Regions from separate parts of the Vreelandella indica genome, predicted to be linked through region 4. Evidence: predicted binding sites of a transcription regulator. Region 4 holds the regulator's gene; each other region holds the start of a gene.

Region 1 (5,566 bases), on a different contig from region 4:
AATCCGGGCTAGCCAGGCGAGTAGTCGAATACGTAAACTACGCCGATCAATGTGAAGCAAAGAAATACCCCTGGCCGCGGCGAGTTTGGATAATTGTTTTGCCTAGATAACGACGCAGACGAGCGACATAGACTTCGACCAAGTTAGGCGCGGCGGCATCCTGATCCAATGCATAGAGCTGCTCTAGTAGCTGCTCTTTCGAGTGAATGCGATCAGGATGCAGCATTAAGTAGCGTAGTAACCGAAACTCGGTCGCCGTGAGCGAACGCCACGTTTCACCTTCTAAGCACACGCGTTGACCCGCTTCATCCAACGAAATGCCGTTAAGCGTGATCACTTGAGATAACTGACCAGACTGCCTGCGTAGCAAGGCCTTCAGCCGGGCCATCAGTTCGGCTTCGTGGAAGGGCTTGGTAAGATAGTCATCGGCCCCCGTCTCAAGACCGACAACTTTATCTTCCCAGGTATCGCGGGCCGTCAGGATCAAAATAGGCGTGTCGCGTTTTTGCCTGCGCCACTGGGCGAGCAGATCCAGCCCTGAGCCGTCGGGCAAACCGACATCTAAGATCGCCAGTTCATAATGCTCGGTTGCCATCAGCGACTTGGCCGCTTTCAAGGAAGCGGCCAAATCAACCAGGTAACCGTTGTCTTTGAGACTCTCTGCCAAGCTTTCCGCTAGCAAGTCATCATCTTCAAGTAGCAACAGTTTCATGGATATACGTCAGATTAGAGAGAAAAATTGCCGTACATGCCGGATTCATAATGACCAGGAATGTTACAGGCATACTCTAGCTCGTTAACATTGTCAGGGACACTCCATAATAAAGTCCCGGTTTCACCAGGCGCAATGGTGACACCTGCCATACTCATATTGGCCATATCGTGACCATCGCCGTTTGACATATTGGACATATCGTGGCCTTCACCGTGTGCCATATTCGACATGTCATGGCCTCCGCCATTGGCCATGTCTAGCATCATTTTTCGATGCTCTTCTTGGGCTTCTTTGCTACCAATCACAAATTCATGCTCTAAATTGCCGGTGTTGGTGATTTCAAATTTAACCACCTCCCCAGCCGCCAGTTCTAGCTCTTCAGGGTCGAACCACATATCGCCAGCCTCAAGGCTGATCGTGCGGTCAACGTCAGCCTCGGTTAGGCCATTGTCACCACTGCCTTGGCCGGGCGAAGCCCATGCCGCACTCGTTATCAAACTGAGTGAAAGGGCAAACAAAGACGTTGTTAAGGAGATGTTGCGCATGGTCATTTACCTCAGAGGTTATTGTCACTTGTTCTTTATACGGCGTTAACCTGAAACGAGCCTGAACCTAACGTAAAAATATGGCCTGCTACCCAAAAGCATTTCTAACATGATGATGGATCCTGCCCCCCCTGATTAGAGTCAACGCTGCAGCAATGACTTTTCGTCTTGTTGGTGCAATTGCCTATGGCAGCCTCCGCCTAAACCTCAGCGTAAGGCCCATAAGAAGGAGACCGTTAATTTCGAGCTCTGGAACGGCTCAACAAGGTGGTTGACCTGTTAGTCACCCATTCGGTGATGACACTCTTGTCAGCACTGCCGTGATCAACAAGATAACCGCGACCAGCACCATCTCCAGTGCAATACTTCTCTGTAACCGTCCTGGGGCTGTTGCGTCGCCGCTCTCAAAGGCCGGCACAAGCCGCCACTTGTTCGCGGCAGCAAATAACAGTAGCGCCGCCACAATCAATACCTTGCCGATCAAGAACTGTCCATATGCCGTGGTGAGCAGGGGTGTGAGACCGCCTGTTAGCAGCGTGGCCAAAGTGACGCCCGCCAGTACCAACACGCCAACTCCGCCCATGGCGAGTTGCCCGAAACGGGTCAGAATGCGGGCGGTATTGCCGTGGTTGTAATGTTGCCCCACTAAGTGGAACAGCGGCCACAGCGAGGCTACCCAGAATGCTGCCGCCATCAGGTGAACGATCAGCAAGACAGCCAGAACGAGGCGTGGGGTGTTTACTGTATGCCCCACCTGCACGAATGCCAGCATCACCAATAAAACGCCTACTAGGCTCAAGCTGTTGGCTGTTTTTGAGAGTGTTAAGTTATTGAGCTGAATCGCCTGGACCAACAGCAAGCCAGTTACCACCAGTATCAGCCGGGTCCCGGACGCACCCTCGAACACGATCCCGAGTAGCATTGGGTTGGTTGCAGCCGCTATATTGCCGCCCCCAAGGTAACCAGCTTCTAAAGGCCACTGGAACAGAATCAGGATAATCCCGGCCCAGACAGCAAGGACACCCATGCGGGCGACGTGCCTCCGGTCATGTTCAGGGAGTTGGGGAAATGCTAGACAAAACAACACGGCTCCCGTCGCGACTAGGGCACTGAGGTAAACCCCGGCCGCCACGAGAATCATCGCGACGGTCCAGACGTCGAGGCTATTTACGGAGAACCACCAGGCCATGGGTCAGGGCTCGACCGAGAAGTTAAAACCGTCGGTCATCATGTGCCCGTCATCCGATAGGCCGCGCCAGCGTACCTGGTAGTCCCCAGCCGAAAGAATTTCACCTGGTTTTACGAAGTAGCGTTCGACCTGTTCACTGCCTGGCTGACCATCAAGAGGAACAGAGCCGTCCGGGCCTGTCACTTCAAACTGGGTGATACGCATCATGCCACCAAACTCAATGCCAATCTCTGCTGGGGAATCCTGAATGGTCACGCCATCCTTAGGTGAAGTGCTTGCGCCCCCTTCATGGGCCAGCACTGGGATTGCTAGCGACAGCAACAGCGTTGCTAAGGTAGCGTGAATGATAGGGAGCGAACTCGTCTTCTTTTGCATACCGTATCCTTATATATTTTTAGGGTTGAATGGATGCCGTTACTTCATCGCGGAGGCGCTAAAACTGATTCGGCTGAGCCTTCTTACATCGTTCATCTGCCCTGTTTGGCGAACAAGGCGCATGGCGTCGTGCTTTTCTTCATGGAAATGAGTCGGTGTTATAACGTGCCAACCTGAAACAGGGCTGAAAATGGCGGAAAAAATGATCTGTGACAACACTTAGGTATTGGGATCGGTTTCTCCTTTACCTTTGGGCCACCTATAGGTTGTAGGTTTATAACGAAAGCTAACTCCGCCTTCTTCCATTTTTAATGGATAAGGCGATGTCTCGACCAGCAACATGATAAGAGGAAATATCATGGTTAAGCACAAGATGATCTTTGCCATTGGTCTGGCTGCAAGCCTCAGTGTCCCCAGCAGCGCCATTTTCGCTCAAGGTATGAGCCAAGGCGCCCAAGGTCAGGGCAATATGATGGACGGCCAAGTCGGTATGGGTTCGGGCATGATGATGGGCAGTCAAGAAGACATGTACCCAGGAATGATGATGGGAGGGCAAAGCGGGATGATGCCTTGTCCAATGATGGGAGGCATGGGGAGCATGGGCGGTATGCTCGACGAGCAGCAGATGAGTACCATGCGTGAGATGCGCCAAGAACACCGCGCGGCCCAGCTTGAGCGGATGGGCGAATTGATGAACCTGCGCGACGACATGATGCAAATCATGCAGACTGAACGCCCTGAACAATGGAAAGTAAAGACGCTGCATGCTCAAATGGCCAGCCTTCATGGCGATATGATGGCTGATAACGTGCGCATGCATAACCAGATGCAGGACTTACTAACCGACGAGCAGCGTGAACAGATGAGTGGAAGCATGCCCAGCCACCATGGCCCGCAATAAGCCTTGGCGATTGCCTCTTTTTTTAGGAGTGATGGCATGATGAACGCGGAATGTTTTGCTTTTATGGGGTCAATGGGGTGGCTAGGCTGGTTGATGCCCCTGGCCATGCTGTTATTAATTGGCTTGGCGATCGCTTCGCTGGCCAAGTACCTCTTCAGTCGTTCACGCTAAGGAGTTGAAAATAATGCAACATATGAGCACCAAGCTTTTACTCTCTGGTTCCATGCTGCTTGGGGCGGTCTCCGCCCAGGCGGCGTTACCGCCAGAGGCAACATTGTATAAAAACCCCCAGTGCGGCTGCTGTGACGCTTATGCACGCCATCTTGAAGAGCTCGGCGTAGAAGTGACGATTATTGACGATGTAGAGCTGGGTGATATTAAGCAGCAGGCAGGCGTGCCCTATGGCCTGGGTTCATGCCATACCATTGAGATGGGCGAGTATTGGATCGAAGGCCACGTTCCAATGGAAGCCGTGCAGGCGCTGTTTGAGGAACAACCCGATATTGACGGTATCGGTTTGGCGGGTATGCCCATTGGCACACCGGGTATGCCGGGGCCACAAGAAAGCCCTTACAATGTGTACACGTTTACAGGCCAGGAAGATGAGCCATTTATGACCCTTTAGTAGGGTGATAAAAGCTCGCCTGCTGTCTGCACGCCGTTCTAACGGACTCTTGTAGTACAGCAGGCGCATTCAAGTCATACATTACTAAAACGAAAGCGCTGTATTAAACTTAGGATTTACTTTGCTAGTGCGTTACGGGTCGATTCGTTACGGTAAGCTAAAAATAAGATTGCGTCGTTTTCTTTACACCTACACATTGCCACACTAGCAAGCCTGTTAAAGCTTACTTTGCGCAAAAACCTCCTATTAATATTACGCCTTAATAAAAGGTGAGCATGTTGTATACCCGCGTTAGTAAGATTGGCAGTTCGCATCCCACGTTTATTTCCCAAGCCCGCGTCCTTACTCGTTTTACGATGGCCAATGGGAATGGTGGTCATCGATAACAAAGACGTGCCCATGTGAGCCTGGGGAATGATGGTGGGAATGGCGATGAGGTTCCGGCCCCTCCCATCCCTCATGTTCGTGCTGATGATGTTCATCGTGGTAGTGCAGGTGGGTGTGACTTTGGGCAGCGTGCTCGTGCTCAAGAGCCATCGGGTCATGTGCGTGCCAGATCAGGGCCGCGAGCCCCGTTGCCGCCAGGGCCACCGTTCCCAGCAAAGCGAACGTACCCGTCAGTCCCAGGTTCACTCCCAGCCAGCCTGCCAACGGATAGGTGACTAGCCAACAGCTGTGTGACAACGAGAACTGGGCAGCAAACAGCGCTGGACGCTCCTCCGGCTGGCATGAACGTTTGAGCAGGCGCCCGGTGGGGGTCATGACCAACGAGGCCCCAGCGCCCAGCAGTAACCATAGCCCGACAAGCCCCGCAAACGATGGGCCCAGCCAGCCCAGGTAGAGGCTGAGTGCCATCATAACGCCACCCAGCAGCATGACTGGCCGCTCGGACACCCGTTCCAGCACCTTGGGCAGCAGTAAGGCTATTAGCATGGAGCCCCCGCCTGCGGCGGCAAAGGCCAGTGCGACTTCTTTCTCGCCCAAATTCAACACCGAGCGTACGAGTACCACCGTGTTGACGATCTGCATGGCCCCGGCGGCTGAAACAGCCAGGTTCAACGCCAGTAGCCCGCGCAACCGGGGCGTCTTCAGGTAAATCCGCATACCATGAGTAACGCGACGCCAGACGCCGGGGGCTTCCTCTAGGGGGTGAGACGCAGGCAGGATCACCGATATAACCAGGGCGGCAGAGATAACGAAGGCCAGAGCATCGATT
Region 2 (5,566 bases), on a different contig from region 4:
CATCGATCAACCCGGCCTGATGGCCGACACCATCGCCGGTTACTTGGATCTTTTGCCCGATGAGAAGCAAGAGATTCTGGAGCTCACTGATCTCAAGGCACGGATGGACAAGGTGCTAGCGCGCCTCGACTATCGAGTGGAGGTGCTCAAGCTGTCGCAGAAGATTAGCGAGCGCACCCATGAGACCATGACTGAGCGTCAGCGTGAGGCAGTGCTGCGCGAGCAACTGCGATCTATCCAGCAGGAACTTGGCGAGGGAGACGAGAAAGCCGAGGAGATTCGCGAACTGGAAGAGCGCATCAACAGTGCTGGCATGCCCGAGGAGGTAGAAACCTTTGCCCGCAAGGAGCTCAAGCGTCTTGAGCGCATGCCTGAGGGCGCCGGGGAGTACTCCATGGCGCGCACCTTCATGGAGTGGTTGCTGGAGCTGCCCTGGTCGAAACTTAGTGAGGAACACCTCGATATTGCCCGCGCTCGGGAGATTCTCGATGCCGATCACTATGGCCTCGAGCGCATCAAGAAGCGCATTATCGAGCATCTGGCGGTTCACAAGCTCAACCCGGAGGGCAAGAGTCCGATCCTGTGCTTTGTCGGCCCGCCGGGGGTTGGCAAGACCTCGCTGGGGCAGAGTATCGCGAGGGCCATGGGCCGCGAGTTTGTGCGTGCAAGCCTTGGCGGGGTCCACGACGAGGCCGAGATCCGCGGCCACCGACGCACCTACATCGGCGCGCTGCCGGGCAATATCATCCAGGGACTGCGCAAGGCCGGCACTCGCAACCCGGTGTTCATGCTGGACGAAATGGACAAGCTCGGCGCCGGTATCCAAGGGGATCCTTCGGCGGCGCTGCTCGAAGTGCTTGATCCGGCGCAGAATAGTGCCTTTCGGGATAACTACCTCGGCGTGCCTTTCGACCTCAGTCGGGTAATGTTCATCGGCACTGCCAACGTGCTCGACCAGATTCCTGGCCCGTTGCGTGACCGGATGGAGGTCATCGAGCTGGCCGGCTACACGGAAGACGAGAAGGTCGAGATCGCTCGGCGATATCTCGTGCCACTCCAGTGCGCGGCCGCAGGACTCTCCGAGGAGCAGCTGACACTCTCCGATGCCGCCTTGCATGCCATCGTGGCGGACTACACCCGCGAAGCGGGGGTGCGCCAGCTCGAGCGGCTGATCGGCCAGGTAGTGCGACACGTAGCCGTGCGCATTGCAGAAGGTGCCCTGGAACGAGCGGATGTGGATACCGTAGACCTGACGGAGTCCCTTGGTCCACCACGTTTCGAGAACGAGATGGCGATGCGCACCAGCGTGCCTGGTGTCGCCACGGGCTTGGCCTGGACCCCAGTGGGTGGCGATATCCTCTTCATCGAGGCGAGCCAATCACCGGGTAACGGACGGCTGATTCTCACTGGCCAGCTCGGCGAGGTGATGAAGGAGAGCGCCCAGGCGGCCTTGAGTCTGATCAAGGCCCATGCCGACGAACTGGGTCTGGAGGCCCGGCGCCTGGCCAGGACCGACATCCATGTCCATGTTCCGGCAGGAGCGATCCCTAAGGATGGCCCCAGTGCCGGCACGGCCATCTATACGGCGTTGGTTTCGCTGCTAAGTGGTCGCTGCGTCCGTGAGGACGTCGCCATGACCGGGGAGATCACCCTGCGGGGTCTGGTGCTGCCAGTGGGCGGCATCAAGGAGAAGGTACTCGCGGCCCAACGGGCCGGCATCCGCACCGTGTTGCTGCCAGCGCGCAACCGCAAGGACTGGGAGGAAATTCCTGAGAAGACCCGTGAACGTCTGACCTTCCATTGGATCGAGCATGTCGAGGACGCTACACGGCTGGCGCTATGCGATGCGGGCTCCTCAACAGTCACCACACCCAAGGAATCCTGACGGCTGGCTCGTCCGTAAGCGTCGGTATACCTGGGGTGGCGAGGGGGGTGAAGCCCCGTTTGCAGTTTGGCATGTACTCGAGAATGGCCAGCGCCATTGTCGAGTCTTGCCATGGGGAAAAGGTGTCATGAACCTTGATCCGCGTCATGGCTGTCCGACGGGACCCTCCTATACTTTTCCATGTGATCGTATTGGTGGATCGCACATCTCCTGTGGGGCCGGGTAACTTGCCTCATTGGATTTTTTCCGCCTTTCCCGTGAGGTGACTCATCATGACCAACAATAAATTCAAGGAGGCTTCTCCTTCCGCCACACAGCCCGCCACAATCACCGAAGCTGAGGCTCCTACGTCACGCTACCCGAGCCCTTTTCGGGAGCTGGATCGCATGTTCGACAGCCTTCTGGCTCGGGATTGGATGCACCCCCTGCCCTGGGATCGTCTGTCTGCCCTTGCGCCGCGTCTACCCAGAGTCGATGTTCTCGACAGGGATACTGAAGTAGTGGTTCGCGCCGAGCTTCCCGGTATCGAGCGTGAGGATCTCGATGTCTCGGTAACTGAAAGGGCGGTGACCATCAAGGGTGAGAGTCATAAGGAATCTCGTGAGGAGGAAGGCGAGTACTATCGCTGTGAGATCTCTAGTGGCAGCGTACTGCGTACAGTGGATCTACCTTGCGATATTGATGCCGACAAGGCAGAGGCCAACTTCCGAAGCGGCGTACTGGAGCTGACCCTGCCCAAGATCAAAGAGGCGCACCGTCGCAAGCTGGACATCAAGAGTTAAACATCATGGCGTGAGAGGCGCGGGAATATCGCTTCCCGCGCCGTACGCCGAGGACTTCATCATGAAGATGACCGGGGTATTAGTTTCGGATCAGACGAGTGCTCGCCTGTTCACGATCAATCTGCCGAAAGCCCCATTCGAAGAGTTGGCGAGATTGGACAATCCTGAAGGCCGACTACATGAGCGCGACATTGAGGCCGATCGGCCAGGGAGGGACTTCGATAGCATGGGGCGGGGGCGGCATGCCATGGGAACACGCCATCCGGCGACGGAGCAGCAGGAGATTCGCTTCGCCCAGGAGATAGCGACGCTGCTGGCCGATCACCACCGTCGAGATAGCTTCCAGCGCTTGGTTCTTTGTGCTCCGCCGAAGCTGTTGGGGCTAATACGGGAGGCGTTGCCAAAGCGGGTCGCTGGGTGCCTGCTGCTGGAACTGGACAAGGATCTCGCCCACTTGAGCGACACCGATCTGCGTGCCCATCTGACTGAGCATCTGCCCACCATCATTCAGCCACAGAGTTCGCTATCAGCCTGAGCTTATCCCCGTTGTCTCACCCCGAGACGCGGGCTGTCGGCTCAAGCGCGGTGGGCTATGGCCGAAGATTGAGGCAGGGCGGTGGGTACCCTCCTGACCGTTGAAGGCTTGCCAGCAGCTAGTCGAGGCGCCTTCTGCAGCGGGCCGGGTTCACAGTCAGCGGTTTTTTTGCTATGTACACAAAAACAATAGGGAATGATCCGCCCGCTCTTCGGATAACTCGCAGGATGGCGTGAGGGGGCTCCATGCGCTCGACCAAGTGTTCAATATAGAAAGTATGGTTGTACCTCTACGGAGAAGTAGGCGAAGCTTTTTCTGGAAATAAGCTAATTGCGGAATTGCCTCGCCTCCAGCTTGGCCATTCTTTTCTTAAGCACCATCGTTAGAAGAACAAACTAATACACTAGCTGCTACATTCCATCATGATCCCGATATTGATGATGAGCCTTTAACACCCGTTTCAAGTAATTAATGAAAGGAGCATCTCTCTTTAAGCCTTTTTGCGCCGCTATTATAAGCGTTTAGATGACAGAAAGGCTTTAAGGCTAAGAGCTCCTTTCAAAACCCTTGAAATAGCTCGCCTGCGTGCCTAGCTTAGCTAATATGGCTAAGAAGATTGTACCTGACGAACTCTGGAAAATTGTCGAGCCGCTCTTGCCACCTGAACCACCCAAGCCTGATGGTGGCAGGCCACGTGTTTCCAACCGTGCCGCCTTAACCGGCATCCTGTTTGTTCTTAAGTCAGGCATCCCCTGGGAGATGTTACCTCAAGAAATGGGATGCGGTTCCGGCGTCACTTGCTGGCGACGGCTGCGTGACTGGCATGAAGCCGGTGTCTGGAAAAAGCTTCATCAGACGTTGCTGGAATACCTGCAAGCAGCTGATCAACTGGATTGGGATCGTGCTTGCATGGACAGTGCCTCCATCAAGGCAAAAAAAGGGGATCAGCCATTGGCCCAAACCCGACAGACCGTGGGCGACCCGGAACTAAACGGCACCTACTGACCGATCGAAAGGGAACACCGCTGGCGGTCGTTCTCTCCGGGGCCAATATGCATGACAGTGTTCCCCTATCTGTCCTGCTAGACGAGGTACCCCCCGTCGCAGGTCGTCTGGGTCGTCCTCGCCAGCGACCTCGTAAGCTTCACGCCGACAAGGCATACGACTTTGCTCGTTGTCGCCGTGCCTGCAGTAGACGCCATATTCAGGCTCGTATAGCCAGACGTGGTGTGGAAGATACTCAGCGACTGGGACGACATCGCTGGGTGGTTGAAAGAACCTTCGCCTGGCTGGAACAGATGCGTCGGCTCGCAACACGATATGAGCGGCGCACTGACATCCACTATGCGTTCACTTTACTGGGCTGCTCCCTGATCTGCTTGAAGCGGCTCACATGACAGTTTTGAAAGAAGCTCTAAGTCTTTATTGTGCTGATACTCCTAATTTCGTCATTAGTTTTTAACTTGTGTTAATAACATTTAGATAAATATCTTAAGAAGTAAATTTTTTAATTTATATTAATAAAAATGTATTGCGATATATTGCCTGTTTTAAACTTTGTATCCCTTTAATAGGCGAGCTAGTTTTGTTGTTGTAAGGCTTGGCTATAGCCAACTGACAGCCAAGATCGTTTTTCATTGGATGACTAAAGGAGTTGGTCATGTTTAAAAAGCTACTTATCACTGCAGCAATTTCCACAGCACTGGCCACCACCAGTACTGCAATGGCACAACAGTGGGACCAGAGCAACCAATCGCAGAGTCAGGATCGCTACAGCCAAGACAATCGTTGGCATGATCAGAACCGCCAGGATAACCGCTACCAGGATGATCGTTACCGCGACGACGACCGTTGGCGCGAGCAAAACCGCCAGGATAACCGCTACCAGGATGATCGTTACCGCGACGACAACCGGTGGCGCGAGCAAAACCGCCAGGATAACCGCTACCAGGATGATCGTTACCGCGACGACGACCGTTGGCGCGAGCAAAACCGCCAGGATAACCGCTACCAGCAGGATCGCTACCGCAACGACAACCGGTGGCGTGATCAGAACCGCCAGGATAACCGCTATCAGCAGAACCGTAACAGCAACGCCCATGAGTGGCGCGATTAGAGGCATAGCCGTTATAGCAATTAAGCCAGTAAGACAGCCGTTAGCCTACCTACCGGCTGTCTTGAATGATGAGATCACTGAAGCATTTGGAGAACGTGATGTTTAGAAAATTGATTCTGGCAACAGCCGTAACAGCGGCATTTGCAACCAATATGGCGGTTGCTCAACAAGATGATAATCGTAACGACAGCTACCGTTATGATAATTCCCAAAGTAATCAACAAAGTTATCAATCTAGAGATAGCCAA
Region 3 (5,566 bases), on a different contig from region 4:
CTTCGTTACTGCGCTCTTTCTGCGACCAGAAGCTGTCGATGTCGCCCACTTCCGGCAAACGCGCGAAGTTGTAGAACGGCGCGGGTGAAGAGGTTGACCACTCCAAGGTACGGCCATCCCACGGGTCACCGGTCACATCAGCGTTCAGCTTGCGGTCGCGGATGCTGACCCAGAACTGAATCACGGTGCAGGCGATACCCATCATGATGATCACCGCGCCTACCCAGGCCAGAATCATCCACGGCTGCCATTCAGGGTTCGCGTAAGACTGCATGCGGCGTACGGCACCAAAGAAGGCCAGCACGTAGAGCGGCATAAAGGCGACATAGAAGCCAATGAACCAGCACCAGAATGAACGCTTGCCCCATTTCTCGCTCAGCGTGAAGCCAAACGCTTTGGGGAACCAGAAGGTCAGGCCAGCCATCATGCCGAACACGACACCGCCGATAATGACGTTGTGGAAGTGAGCGATAACAAACAGGCTGTTATGCAGCACAAAGTTAGCGGCTGGCACGGCCAGCATCACACCGGTCATACCGCCCAGCGTAAAGGTGATAATAAAGCCCAGGGTCCAGAGTACCGGCGACGTCAGTTCCAAACTGCCGCGGAACATCGTGAACAGCCAGTTGAAGACTTTCACCCCAGTGGGGATGGCGATGATCATCGTCATAATGCCGAAGAAGGCATTAACGTTAGCGCCCGCCCCCATGGTGAAGAAGTGGTGCAGCCAGACGATAAACGACAGCAGCGTAATCGCAATCGTCGCCCATACCATGGTCATGTAACCAAACAGCCGCTTACGGGCAAACGTCGAAATGACTTCTGAGAACACGCCGAAGGCGGGCAGAATCAGGATATAAACTTCCGGATGGCCCCACGCCCAGATGAGATTGACGTACATCATCATGTTGCCGCCAAAATCATTGGTGAAGAAGTGCATGCCTAAGTAGCGATCCAGCGTCAGCAGCGCAATGGTGGCGGTCAAAATAGGGAACGAGGCGATGATCAACACGTTGGCGCACAGCGATGTCCAAGTGAAGATCGGCATGCGGAACATGGTCATGCCTTTGGTGCGCATCTTCAGAATCGTCACGAAGAAGTTGATACCGGTGAGCGTCGTGCCTATCCCGGATATCTGTAATGCCCATATCCAGTAATCGACCCCCACCCCGGGGCTGAACTCGATCCCCGATAAGGGCGCATAAGCTAGCCAGCCGGTTTTGGCGAACTCCCCCACCACCAGCGAGATATTGACCAAGATCGCGGCGACGGCAAACAGCCAGAAACTCAGGTTATTCAGGAAGGGAAAAGCGACGTCGCGGGCACCAATTTGCAGCGGCACCACCAGGTTCATCAAACCGATGACCATGGGCATAGCGACAAAGAAGATCATGATCACGCCGTGGGCGGTGAAGATCTGATCGTAGTGTTCGGGCGGTAAATAACCCGCGGCGCCCCCGGCGGCCATGGCCTGTTGGGTACGCATCATAATCGCATCCGAGAAGCCGCGTAGCAGCATCACCAACGCAACGATAAAGTACATGATACCGAGCTTTTTGTGGTCAACCGAGGTAAACCACTCGTTCCACAGCCAGCCCCATTTACGGTAATAGGTTATTAAACCAAACAGCGCGATCCCACCAATGGCCATAAAGGCCGCGACCACCATAATGATCGGTTCGTGGTAGGGAATTGACTCTAAACTGAGTTTTCCAAACACGGCTTAACCTCCCGCTTCAACGCTAGAAGGTTGCGTGCGCATGGCATGCTCCTGACTAGCGTGGTTATTAGTGTCGTGGCCAGAGACGGCCGCTTGATGGGTGGTATGGGCGTTATCGCCATCGGCAGAATCAGCATGGTCGCTGCTTACTTGATGGTCGCCGCCCATATCGTGCTCACCGCCAGTGTGGAAGCTGTTCAAAATGCTTTCGTACAGCGCTGGCGAGATGGCCGAGAAGTACTCCACTGGGTGCGATTCACTAGGTTCTGCCAATGCTTCGTAGCCTTCGGGGTAGGTCAGCGTTTCGGAGGCATCGCGCACGGTTTCAACCCAGTCATCAAACTCACCGGGGGTGGTTACCTTGGCTTCAAAGGTCATGCCGGAGAAACCCGCGCCACTGTAGTTGGTAGAGCGACCTGGGTAGCTGCCCATTTCATCGGCAATCAGATGCACATCGTTATCCATGCCCGCCATGGCGTAGATCTGGCTGCCAAGATGGGGAATGAAAAAGGCGTTCATCACTGAGCCGGAACTGACCCGAAAACGGACCGGGGTATCCACCGGGAAGGCCACTTCATTAACACTGGCCACGCCCTGCTCGGGGTAGATAAATAGCCATTTCCAATCCAGTGCTACCGCCTGAATCTCGATCGGCGCTACGTCGCTTTCCAGCGGTTTGTGCGGGTCAAGGCTATGGGAGGTTTTGTAGGTTAACAGCGCAAGCACCGCGATAATCGCGCAGGGAACGATCCAGATCACTGCTTCAATCGCGTTAGAGTGCGCCCAATCAGGCAGGTATTTCGCCACGCTATTGCTACGCCGATAGCGCCAGCCAAACAGCAGCGTCATGGCAATGACAGGAATAACCACAATCAACATCAGGCCAAAGGAGGTCAGAATCAGCGAGCGCTGTTCAGCGCCAACCTGGCCTTTCGGGTCTAGCAGCGCTGAACTACAGCCTGCTAGAAACAGACAAAGCGCAAGGAGCACTAGTGTGCCTCGCCTGCGCCATAGTGAGCGTCGTTGCATGGTGTGATCTCGTTAGAGGTTTAAAAACAAGTCGTTCAATAAACATTAGCCTTCTATATAGCAAGCTAAATAGCAGACTAACAATCACTCCATACTCTTCCCAAAACATGCTCATACGAGCACAGGAACATGCGTCGTGCACTGAGCGTCACTGCTCCGGGAAAAATATGCGCCGCCACGTGGGAATAGCGGCGGGTCTTGCTCGCCTAGGCTTTAAAAGCGACAGCAGGTAAGACGAAAGTATTTTCTATTGATCGAGATCACGAAAGAAGTGGCGCATTGCCGCACCCAAGCTATTGACGGGTATAGGCAAACGAAAAATTTCTACGCAACGCTTACCACTGGCACCTCGCGGCCATTCCCCTCTAGCAGTTGCGGCGCGCCCTCTTCGTCAGTCACCACCACATCAAAATCATCCAGCGCAGCAAAATAAGCCGGACGCACCACGCCAAACTTGCTGGCATCGACGACGAGTAAGCGCTGCATCGCCGTAGCAATGGCCGCCTGTTTAGGCGCCACTTCATGGAAGTGGAAACAGCTCACCCCCCGTTCCGGATCCACCCCTGCCGCTGAAATCAGCGCTTTATTGATACCTAAGCGCTCAATCGCCGCAGCCATGTTGTCGCTGCCAAAGGATTGCGAAGCGGCATAAAACAATCCGCCCAATAACACCAGGCGCACGTTGGGCAAGGCAGCCACGGCATTGGCAACGTTAAGTGCATAGGTCACCACCGTTAGCTCACGAAAATGACTTAGCTGGCTCAATAGGGGGATCAGCGTCGAGCCACAGTCAATAAACAGCGTATCGCCCTCTTCAATAAACGCGAGTGCTCGCTGGCAGAGGCGATACTTTGCCTGGTAGTGGCTCGCCTGCTGCTCGGTTAAATCGTAAATCGGTGTGACACCGGGGTAATTCGCCATCACCAAGCGCCCGCCCAGCAGGCTCATCGCTGTGGGCTGGGTGGTGAGATCGCGGCGAATAGTCATTTCAGACACATCGCAAAGCTCTGCAGCATCGCGCAGATGAAGAGTGCCGCCACTGGCAAGCGCTTCCTGAAGTTTGGCAAGGCGCTGAGCGCTGCGGCCATTCATGGTGGGCATCTCCTTAAAAACCCCTCTTGTTGTGATTAGCGCAACATAAGCCTTCATGTTGCCTCTTGTTTCGTTTCTATGCTGAGCGAGCAGCGACGGAATTTCCACTGCGACAACGACCATTAACGCTATTCATGCTGCTTACGATAGTTATATGACATTTAAATAGCGTTGATGTGACAACACTTGCAAATCAACGTTAGAAAAATAACACTAAATGTTATAATTTTAACATTCACGCCAGCCCGCACGACTATAACCACGGATAGCCACACTCAAATGGCTCCGCGACAACCCCCGTTGAGGCTTACATGACTGCTCGAAAACACACTCGCTCTTCATCGCTTGTCACCCTTAGTGCTGGCGCCTTACTGACAAGTACCGCCCTCGTCACTCCCGCATTGGCAGATGACGCTCAGCCCCACCCGCTTGACCGGCTGTGGTCGTTTGCCAATGTCTCGGTCAACTATCTCGATTGGTCGAACGGCACCGAAGCACGCACCGCCTCTAACGCGGCGAAAAGCGACTTTATGTTTCTCGAAATTGAAGGCGGCGCTGGCTTTAGCTGGGGCGAGTTTTACGGTTTCTTTGATTTCGAGAACCCCACCAACGATCAATTCGATGCGTCGAGCGGCGGTCAAGATAACTTCCGTACCGCGGGCAAAATAACCTCGCACATCTATCTGGGCGATAGCCCGTTGTCGATCTATGCCCACCTTTACGACTTCCGTGATTACGGTTTTGAAAGCCGCGAGCAGGATCAGATTCTAGGCTTGGGCTACCGTACTACCTTCGATAACGGCCTATGGTTCAAACCGTTTATCGGTGCTGCGCGGGTGCAAAGCAACAGCTACAGCGGGATGAACGGCTTTATGGCTGGTTGGGTCGCGGGTTATGATTTTGCCGCGCTCGACCAGAACTTCAGCGTGACTAACTGGCACGAGCAGACCTTTGGCCGTGACGATGAGTACCTGGAACAGAACTATGTGGGCGAAAAAGCAGGCAGTGTGGGCACCAACGGAGCACTGAGCCTGTGGTGACATCCAAGCGACTTGATCACCACCGGTATTCAGTACCGCTACTCTGACAATAAATTGGGCACGCCCAATAATTATCAGAATGCGATGATCTACTCCGTCAAGCTCAACTTACTATAAGCGCGGCACGTTCGCGCAGACTCGAAGGATCCCCTTATGACACTCCTTATGAGCTTGGTGGGTATGGTCACCCTGGTGGCCATTGCCCTGATTTTCTCTTACGACCGTAAGTCTATTCGGCTACGTACAGTGCTGGGCGCCTTTGCGATTCAAGCGGGCATTGGGGCATTTGTCCTTTATGTGCCTTTCGGTCAGGCGGTGCTGCAAGCCATCTCTTCTGGCGTTAGCCAAATTTTGGTGTACGCCAACGATGGTATCGGCTTTCTGTTTGGTGGTTTAGCGGACGTAGAAAACGTCGGCTTTGTGTTTGCCATCAAGGTTCTGCCGGTCATTATCTTCTTCTCTTCTCTCATCGCCGTGCTGTACTACATCGGCATTATGCAGTGGGTAATCCGCATCCTGGGTGGCGCTCTGCAAAAAGCCCTGGGCACTTCACGTACCGAATCGCTCTCCGCGACCGCGAATATCTTCGTTGGCCAAACTGAAGCACCGCTAGTGGTGCGTCCGTTTATCGCCCGCATGACGCCTTCACAGCTGTTTGCCGTTATGTGTGGCGGCTTGGCGTCAG
Region 4 (5,566 bases):
TTTAAAACTCAATGGGTAATAAGTGTCGTTTGGGGTTATAGCTAAGGTTCAAAAGAAAGCCCCATTTTATGATCCAAAATTGAGAATACAGCTCAATGGCGACGATCGGCTACCTCCGAGTCAGCTCTAGCGAACAAAGCACCCAATCTCAACTTAGCGAGATTGCGAATCGACAAAATGTCGAATGTTGGTCATATGCTCATGCATCTGAAGCTTCTGCTAGCTCAGGAATTTGAAACACTCTATCTCCCATCGAATATCTCAATTCATCTGTCGAAAATTTATGCCATCTGATTTAGAATATTGGTTATGAAGATTTTGATTTGTTATTTATTTATAACTTTTATTTTAATGGTGGTTTATGAAGCCTAAAGAAAAGATGGATTTGAACAAGCTTTATAAAAAAATAAGGGCTAACGCTGGGAGAGCTGTTTGTGATTATTCTATGATTGAAGATGGTGACAAAGTAATGGCTGCCATAAGTGGTGGCAAAGATTCATTTGTTATGCTTGATACTCTGTTGTATTTGAAGAGAGTAGCACCGATTAAGTTTGATGTGGTCGCTGTGAATCTCGACCAAAAACAACCCGGTTTTCCGGAGCATGTTCTTCCTGGCTTCTTCAAAAAGAATAATATTGATTATTATATTATAGATAAGGATACATATTCAATTGTTAAAGAGAAAACTCCTGAAGGGAAAACTACTTGTTCACTTTGTTCGAGACTTAGAAGGGGTTCTCTATATGGGTTTGCTGAGGAGATTGGGGCTACAAAAATAGCTCTTGGCCATCACATGGATGACATTGTAGAAACTCTTTTTTTGAATATGTTTTTTAACGGTAAGTTAAAGGCAATGCCTCCTAAGCTGCTAAGTGATGATCGCAGAAATATTGTAATAAGACCGCTTTCTTATTGTCGTGAGAAAGATATTGCTAAGCTGGCATCAATTGTAGAATTTCCAATTATTCCATGTAATCTTTGTGGTTCTCAGGAGAACTTACAAAGACAGAATATAAAAAACATGTTGGCAGGCTGGGAAAAACAAAAAGCGGGTTGTATTGAAAACATATTTAACGGTATCCAGAATGTAAGTCCAAGCCAACTAGCTGACTTAAATCTTTTCGATTTCCACAATCTCGATATCGACAGGTCTAGTAAAGTCATCTCGAACCATACTGGCAGTGTAGATGTTTCTTCGACCAATTTTATAGAAGCAATCAACCTATGATTTTGTAAAGAATACATTGGTGTATCTGGGCTGTCTTTGGTTATATTTTGATCAACTGCATTTGCTTAAAGCTTTTTTTTACAAAAAATGAATTTTTTGTATGGCTTGTGTTTGTTTTCTTTAGAAGAAAGAAAATTAAGTGACTGTATTGTAATGCTTTACTCACTCACTCACTCTTCCTCTTTTAAAAAATTTGGCATATAAGGAAAAGACAGCTATACGATGCTGGAGATTTTGCGCAATTTGCAGCGCAATGCGCCGGTCAATTTCTCACTGGTGGCGGTCAATCTGGATCAAAAACAGCCCGGTTTTCCCGAGCATGTGCTGCCTGCGTATCTGGATAAGCAGGGCGTGGAATATCACATTGTCGAGCGTGATACTTATTCGGTGGTGAAAGAAAAAACGCCAGAAGGTAAAACGACTTGCGCGCTCTGTTCACGCCTGCGCCGCGGTTCGCTGTATGGCTTTGCCGAAGAGATTGGCGCCAATAAAATTGCCCTGGGCCACCACCGTGAAGACATCCTTGAAACCCTGTTTCTCAATATGTTCTTTGGCGGCAACTTAAAAGCGATGCCGCCTAAGCTACTTTCTGATGATGGTAAAAATATCGTCATTCGGCCGTTGGCTTACTGTAAAGAGGCGGATATTGCCGAGTTTTCACGGCTGATGGAATTCCCGATTATTCCCTGCAATCTATGCGGTTCGCAGCCCAATATGCAGCGTCAGGTCGTCAAAGAGATGCTCGCCGAGTGGGACAAAAAATTCCCCGGTCGCCTGGAAAGCATGTTTAAAGCCGTTACCAATATTGCGCCTTCCCAGCTAGCGGATCGCAATCTCTTTGATTTTGAAGGGCTAGAAGCCAAACAGGCAGAACTACTGGCCGGGCGTATCCAGGCATTTAACGTCAGCTAGCGTTTTGCTCCTCTTCGGCGAGGGTGATTAAGCGCTGCATATCAAGAATATTGACCTCTCGCCCGGATACCGCCACTACGCTCTGCTGCTGGAAGCGGCTTAAAATCCGGCTGACGGTTTCCACCGCTAAACCCAAATAGTTGCCGATATCGGCCCTGGGCATGGAAAGGCGGAAACTGTAGGGCGAGTAGCCACGCCGACGAAAACGATCTGAAAGCGTGATTAAAAAGCTCGCCAGCCGCTGGTCGGCGGTTTTACGTGACAGCAGGCGCATCATGCGCCGGTCGTCGCGCAACTCTTTGCTCATGCTGCGATACAGTTGGCCACGCAGTTCGGGCAACTCCTCAGAGAGTGAGTCCAAGCGATCAAAGGGAATCTCGCAAACGGTGGTCGTTTCCAGGGCAATTACACTCCCTGGGTAGTGCTCTTCATCGATCCCGTCCAACCCCACTAGTTCGCTGGGGAGGTAGAAATTGGTCAGTTGTTCGCTGCCGTTTCCCTCTGATGTGACTTGTTTCAAACTGCCCGAACGTACCGCATAAACGCTGGTAAAAGTATCGCCTTGGCGAAATAGTGGCTCGCCTTTTTTCAGCGGTGCGCGACGACGAATAATGGCATCGAACTGGCCCATATCGTCTATCTCAAGGGCAAGTGGCAAGCATAGTGAGCTCAAGCTGCAGGTTTGGCAGCGAGCTTCATGGAGTAGCGAGCGTCGGCGGCTCATGGGTTCCAACATGCATAACTCCTTGAGTAGCGTCGTGAGTGGCAGGTAATCATTACGCCGTGCTGAGGTAGGCTTCTCTTAGTATGGAAGCTTCATTTCGTTAGCGATAGCTTGTTTACACAATCTTTGAGTAGTGCTTGCCTGATTGCTGCGGCAGGTGAGCATCAAACGCCATGGCTAAGTGACGAATCAGCAGCCGTCCCATGGGCGTCGCGCTAAGCTGGTCGCCGCTGCGCGTCAGCAGGCCATCTCGCTCGGCGCCCTGTAAGTGCTCAAGCGCTTGCGCAAAGTAACGCGGGGCATCAATGTTCCAGCGTTGACCGATGGCGGCCAGATCAATGCGCATATCACACATTAGTCGCTCAATAACGTCCCGGCGGATCAGGTCATCGTCACTTAAGCGCAGCCCACGTACGGTTGCCAATTGGCCTTGATCCAGCGCTGCTTCATAGCGGGCCAGATCGCTAGGGTTCTGTGCATAGACGTCATCGACGCGAGAAATCGCCGACACGCCAAGCCCGATTAAGTCGCACTGGGCGTGACTGGAGTAGCCTTGAAAGTTGCGCTGGAGCGAGCCTTCGCGCTGGGCGATCGCCAAGCTGTCATCAGGACGAGCAAAGTGATCCATGCCGATGTGCACATAACCGGCCGCGGTGAGCATCTCAATCGTGGTGCGCAGAATCGCCAGCTTCTCTTCGCTGCCCGGCAGGTCATCGATGTTAATCCGCCGCTGGGGGGCAAAGCGCTCGGGCATGTGGGCGTAGTTAAACACAGAAAGCCGTGCGGGATTTAACTCGATCACTTGGCGCAGGGTGTCTGCAAAGCTTTTTTCAGTCTGAAAGGGTAAGCCGTATATTAAATCGAGATTGAGCGAACGAAAGCCCAGCCGGTGTGCTTCATCCATCAGCGTCTCGGTGAGTACCCGTGGCTGAATACGGTTAATGGCTTTCTGCACCAGCGGGCTTAAGTCCTGCACGCCTAAACTGATGCGATTGAAACCGAGCGATTGCAGGTGGCGCAGCGTAAATACGTCCGCTTCGCGTGGGTCGATTTCAATCGCGTAATCGCGATCAGACGCGGACGAGAGACCAAAGCGCGCGTCCAGACGATCAATCAAGTCGCCCATCTGGTTCAAGTTAAGAAACGTCGGTGTTCCGCCACCCCAGTGCAACTGCTTCACCGGTCGTGTGGTATCCAGGTGGCGAGCGGTCAGCACCATTTCACGGTCAAGCCGGGATAGGTACGGCTCGGCCAGGGCGGTGTTCTTGGTGGCGATTTTATTGCACGCGCAGTAAAAACAAATCTTGCGGCAGAAGGGGATATGCACATACAGCGAAAGAGGACGTTGGCTGGCATTGCTGCGCTCTAACGCCTGGGTCAAATCGCTCGGGGTAAATTGGTCGTGAAACGACAACGCCGTGGGGTAAGACGTATAGCGCGGGCCACTGGTATCGTAACGGCGTAGCAAGGCTTCATCCCACTCTTTCTGCTCCGGTGCTGCCCCGGCCATGGTTGAAGTCATCGTAGAAGAAGCCGCGGGGGCATGAACGGGCATGAAGTGGCTCCGGCGTTAAAAGGGGCGTTTTAAAGGCTGTTTTTTCAAAGCCAGAGCCAGCCTAACGCGCGGCGCCGATATAAATATTGAGCCACGTCATGTTAATGCAGATAAGTTAATGAAGATGGTGTGCGGTGACTGTCCACAGTTGCCACAACGCGAACGCAATGATCGTTATGGCTGCGACGCTGCGCGTGGCTGGGTGACGAATCAGGTGGCTTAACTGGCGCGCGGCAAGCCCGGTGGCCAGCAGCGCAGGCAGCGTGCCCAGTCCAAAGGCGCCCATCAATAGTGCGCCCTGGAGCGGGTCGGCAATCGCTAAGCTCCAGGCCAGCATGGAGTAGACCAGCCCACAGGGCAGCCAACCCCATATCGCCCCCAGCGCAAAGGCTTGGGGTAAATGAACTACGGGCATTAAACGTCGCCCTACCGGCTCGATAAAGCGCCATAGACGGCGGCCTACCGCTTCAACTTTAAGCAGCCCTTTCCACCAGTTGGCGATATACAGCGCCATCAGGATCAGCATCAGCGCCGCAAACACTTGTAGCAGCATTCGCGCCGTGGCAGAGAGGGAAAATAGCGTGCCTAGTAGGGCTACCAGCGCACCTGCGCTCATGTAGCTAGTGATGCGACCTGCGTTATAGCTGAGCAGCAAGCCTCCCATACGCGCCGGATGGCGCATGCTGGGGGGCACTGCAAAAGTGAGCGCGCTCATAATGCCACCACACATGCCAATGCAATGGGCGCCGCCCATCAAACCAAACACGAACGCCGCCAGCAGTGGCGGCAGGTCAAGGCCGGTTGGATTCATGGCCGGGGCTCTTGGTCGTCGGGTGAGTGTGTGTCGGAGGGGGCAGCAGGGCGGTGCTTGGTCTGCTGCCGCTGGCGTCGCTGTTCGGGGTTGAGGTCATTCTCATCTTCATCAAACAAAATGCGGTGCGCCGGGCCTTCCAAGTCGTCGAACTGATCATTTTTCACCGCCCAGAAAAATGCCCAGACGGCGAGGCCCAGCAGAATCAGTGAAAGCGGAATGAGTAGATACAGAATCGTCATGCGGTTACCGGTGTTGAAGCGCTTGGCGAAGAGGCGGGCGGCGTCGTACGCCAGCGTGACAGCCGCAGCGCGTTACCCACCACCACTAGCGAGC

What was found. Region 4 encodes FNR, which switches genes on or off when oxygen is low (the NO sensors DNR and NnrR bind a similar motif). Its sites were predicted from a motif close to TTGATNTANATCAA; they were not measured.
Region 1: a site for FNR is predicted at 3,027-3,040, ahead of V8L71_RS19205 (copper resistance CopC family protein). Genes of this name have one in related genera too.
Region 2: a site for FNR is predicted at 2,020-2,033, ahead of V8L71_RS17415 (Hsp20/alpha crystallin family protein). Genes of this name have one in related genera too.
Region 3: a site for FNR is predicted at 3,000-3,013, ahead of cyoA (ubiquinol oxidase subunit II). Genes of this name have one in related genera too.

The regions. Positions count from the first base shown of each region.
Region 1 covers NZ_JBANSO010000040.1:13,657-19,222, forward strand. The annotation lists gene V8L71_RS19190 (response regulator transcription factor) at 47-712, opposite strand; gene V8L71_RS19195 (cupredoxin domain-containing protein) at 727-1,260, opposite strand; gene V8L71_RS19200 (copper resistance D family protein) at 1,544-2,287, opposite strand; gene V8L71_RS19205 (copper resistance CopC family protein) at 2,453-2,824, opposite strand; gene V8L71_RS19210 (hypothetical protein) at 3,183-3,725, shown strand; gene V8L71_RS19215 (hypothetical protein) at 3,762-3,896, shown strand; gene V8L71_RS19220 (DUF411 domain-containing protein) at 3,910-4,350, shown strand; gene V8L71_RS19225 (MFS transporter) at 4,702-5,566, opposite strand, start outside.
Region 2 covers NZ_JBANSO010000029.1:47,968-53,533, reverse strand. The annotation lists gene lon (endopeptidase La) at 1-1,885, shown strand, start outside; gene V8L71_RS17415 (Hsp20/alpha crystallin family protein) at 2,158-2,667, shown strand; gene V8L71_RS17410 (host attachment protein) at 2,729-3,202, shown strand; one part of gene V8L71_RS17405 (IS5 family transposase) at 3,806-4,130, shown strand; one part of gene V8L71_RS17405 (IS5 family transposase) at 4,130-4,599, shown strand; gene V8L71_RS17400 (hypothetical protein) at 4,863-5,318, shown strand; gene V8L71_RS17395 (hypothetical protein) at 5,417-5,566, shown strand, end outside.
Region 3 covers NZ_JBANSO010000003.1:50,413-55,978, reverse strand. The annotation lists gene cyoB (cytochrome o ubiquinol oxidase subunit I) at 1-1,720, opposite strand, end outside; gene cyoA (ubiquinol oxidase subunit II) at 1,724-2,749, opposite strand; gene V8L71_RS02830 (DeoR family transcriptional regulator) at 3,074-3,841, opposite strand; partial or broken gene V8L71_RS02825 (outer membrane protein OmpK) at 4,153-4,998, shown strand; gene V8L71_RS02820 (NupC/NupG family nucleoside CNT transporter) at 5,035-5,566, shown strand, end outside.
Region 4 covers NZ_JBANSO010000038.1:858-6,423, forward strand. The annotation lists gene ttcA (tRNA 2-thiocytidine(32) synthetase TtcA) at 362-1,228, shown strand; partial or broken gene ttcA (tRNA 2-thiocytidine(32) synthetase TtcA) at 1,433-2,140, shown strand; gene fnr (fumarate/nitrate reduction transcriptional regulator Fnr) at 2,133-2,876, opposite strand; gene hemN (oxygen-independent coproporphyrinogen III oxidase) at 2,980-4,419, opposite strand; gene V8L71_RS18835 (sulfite exporter TauE/SafE family protein) at 4,535-5,230, opposite strand; gene ccoS (cbb3-type cytochrome oxidase assembly protein CcoS) at 5,227-5,472, opposite strand; gene V8L71_RS18845 (heavy metal translocating P-type ATPase) at 5,469-5,566, opposite strand, start outside.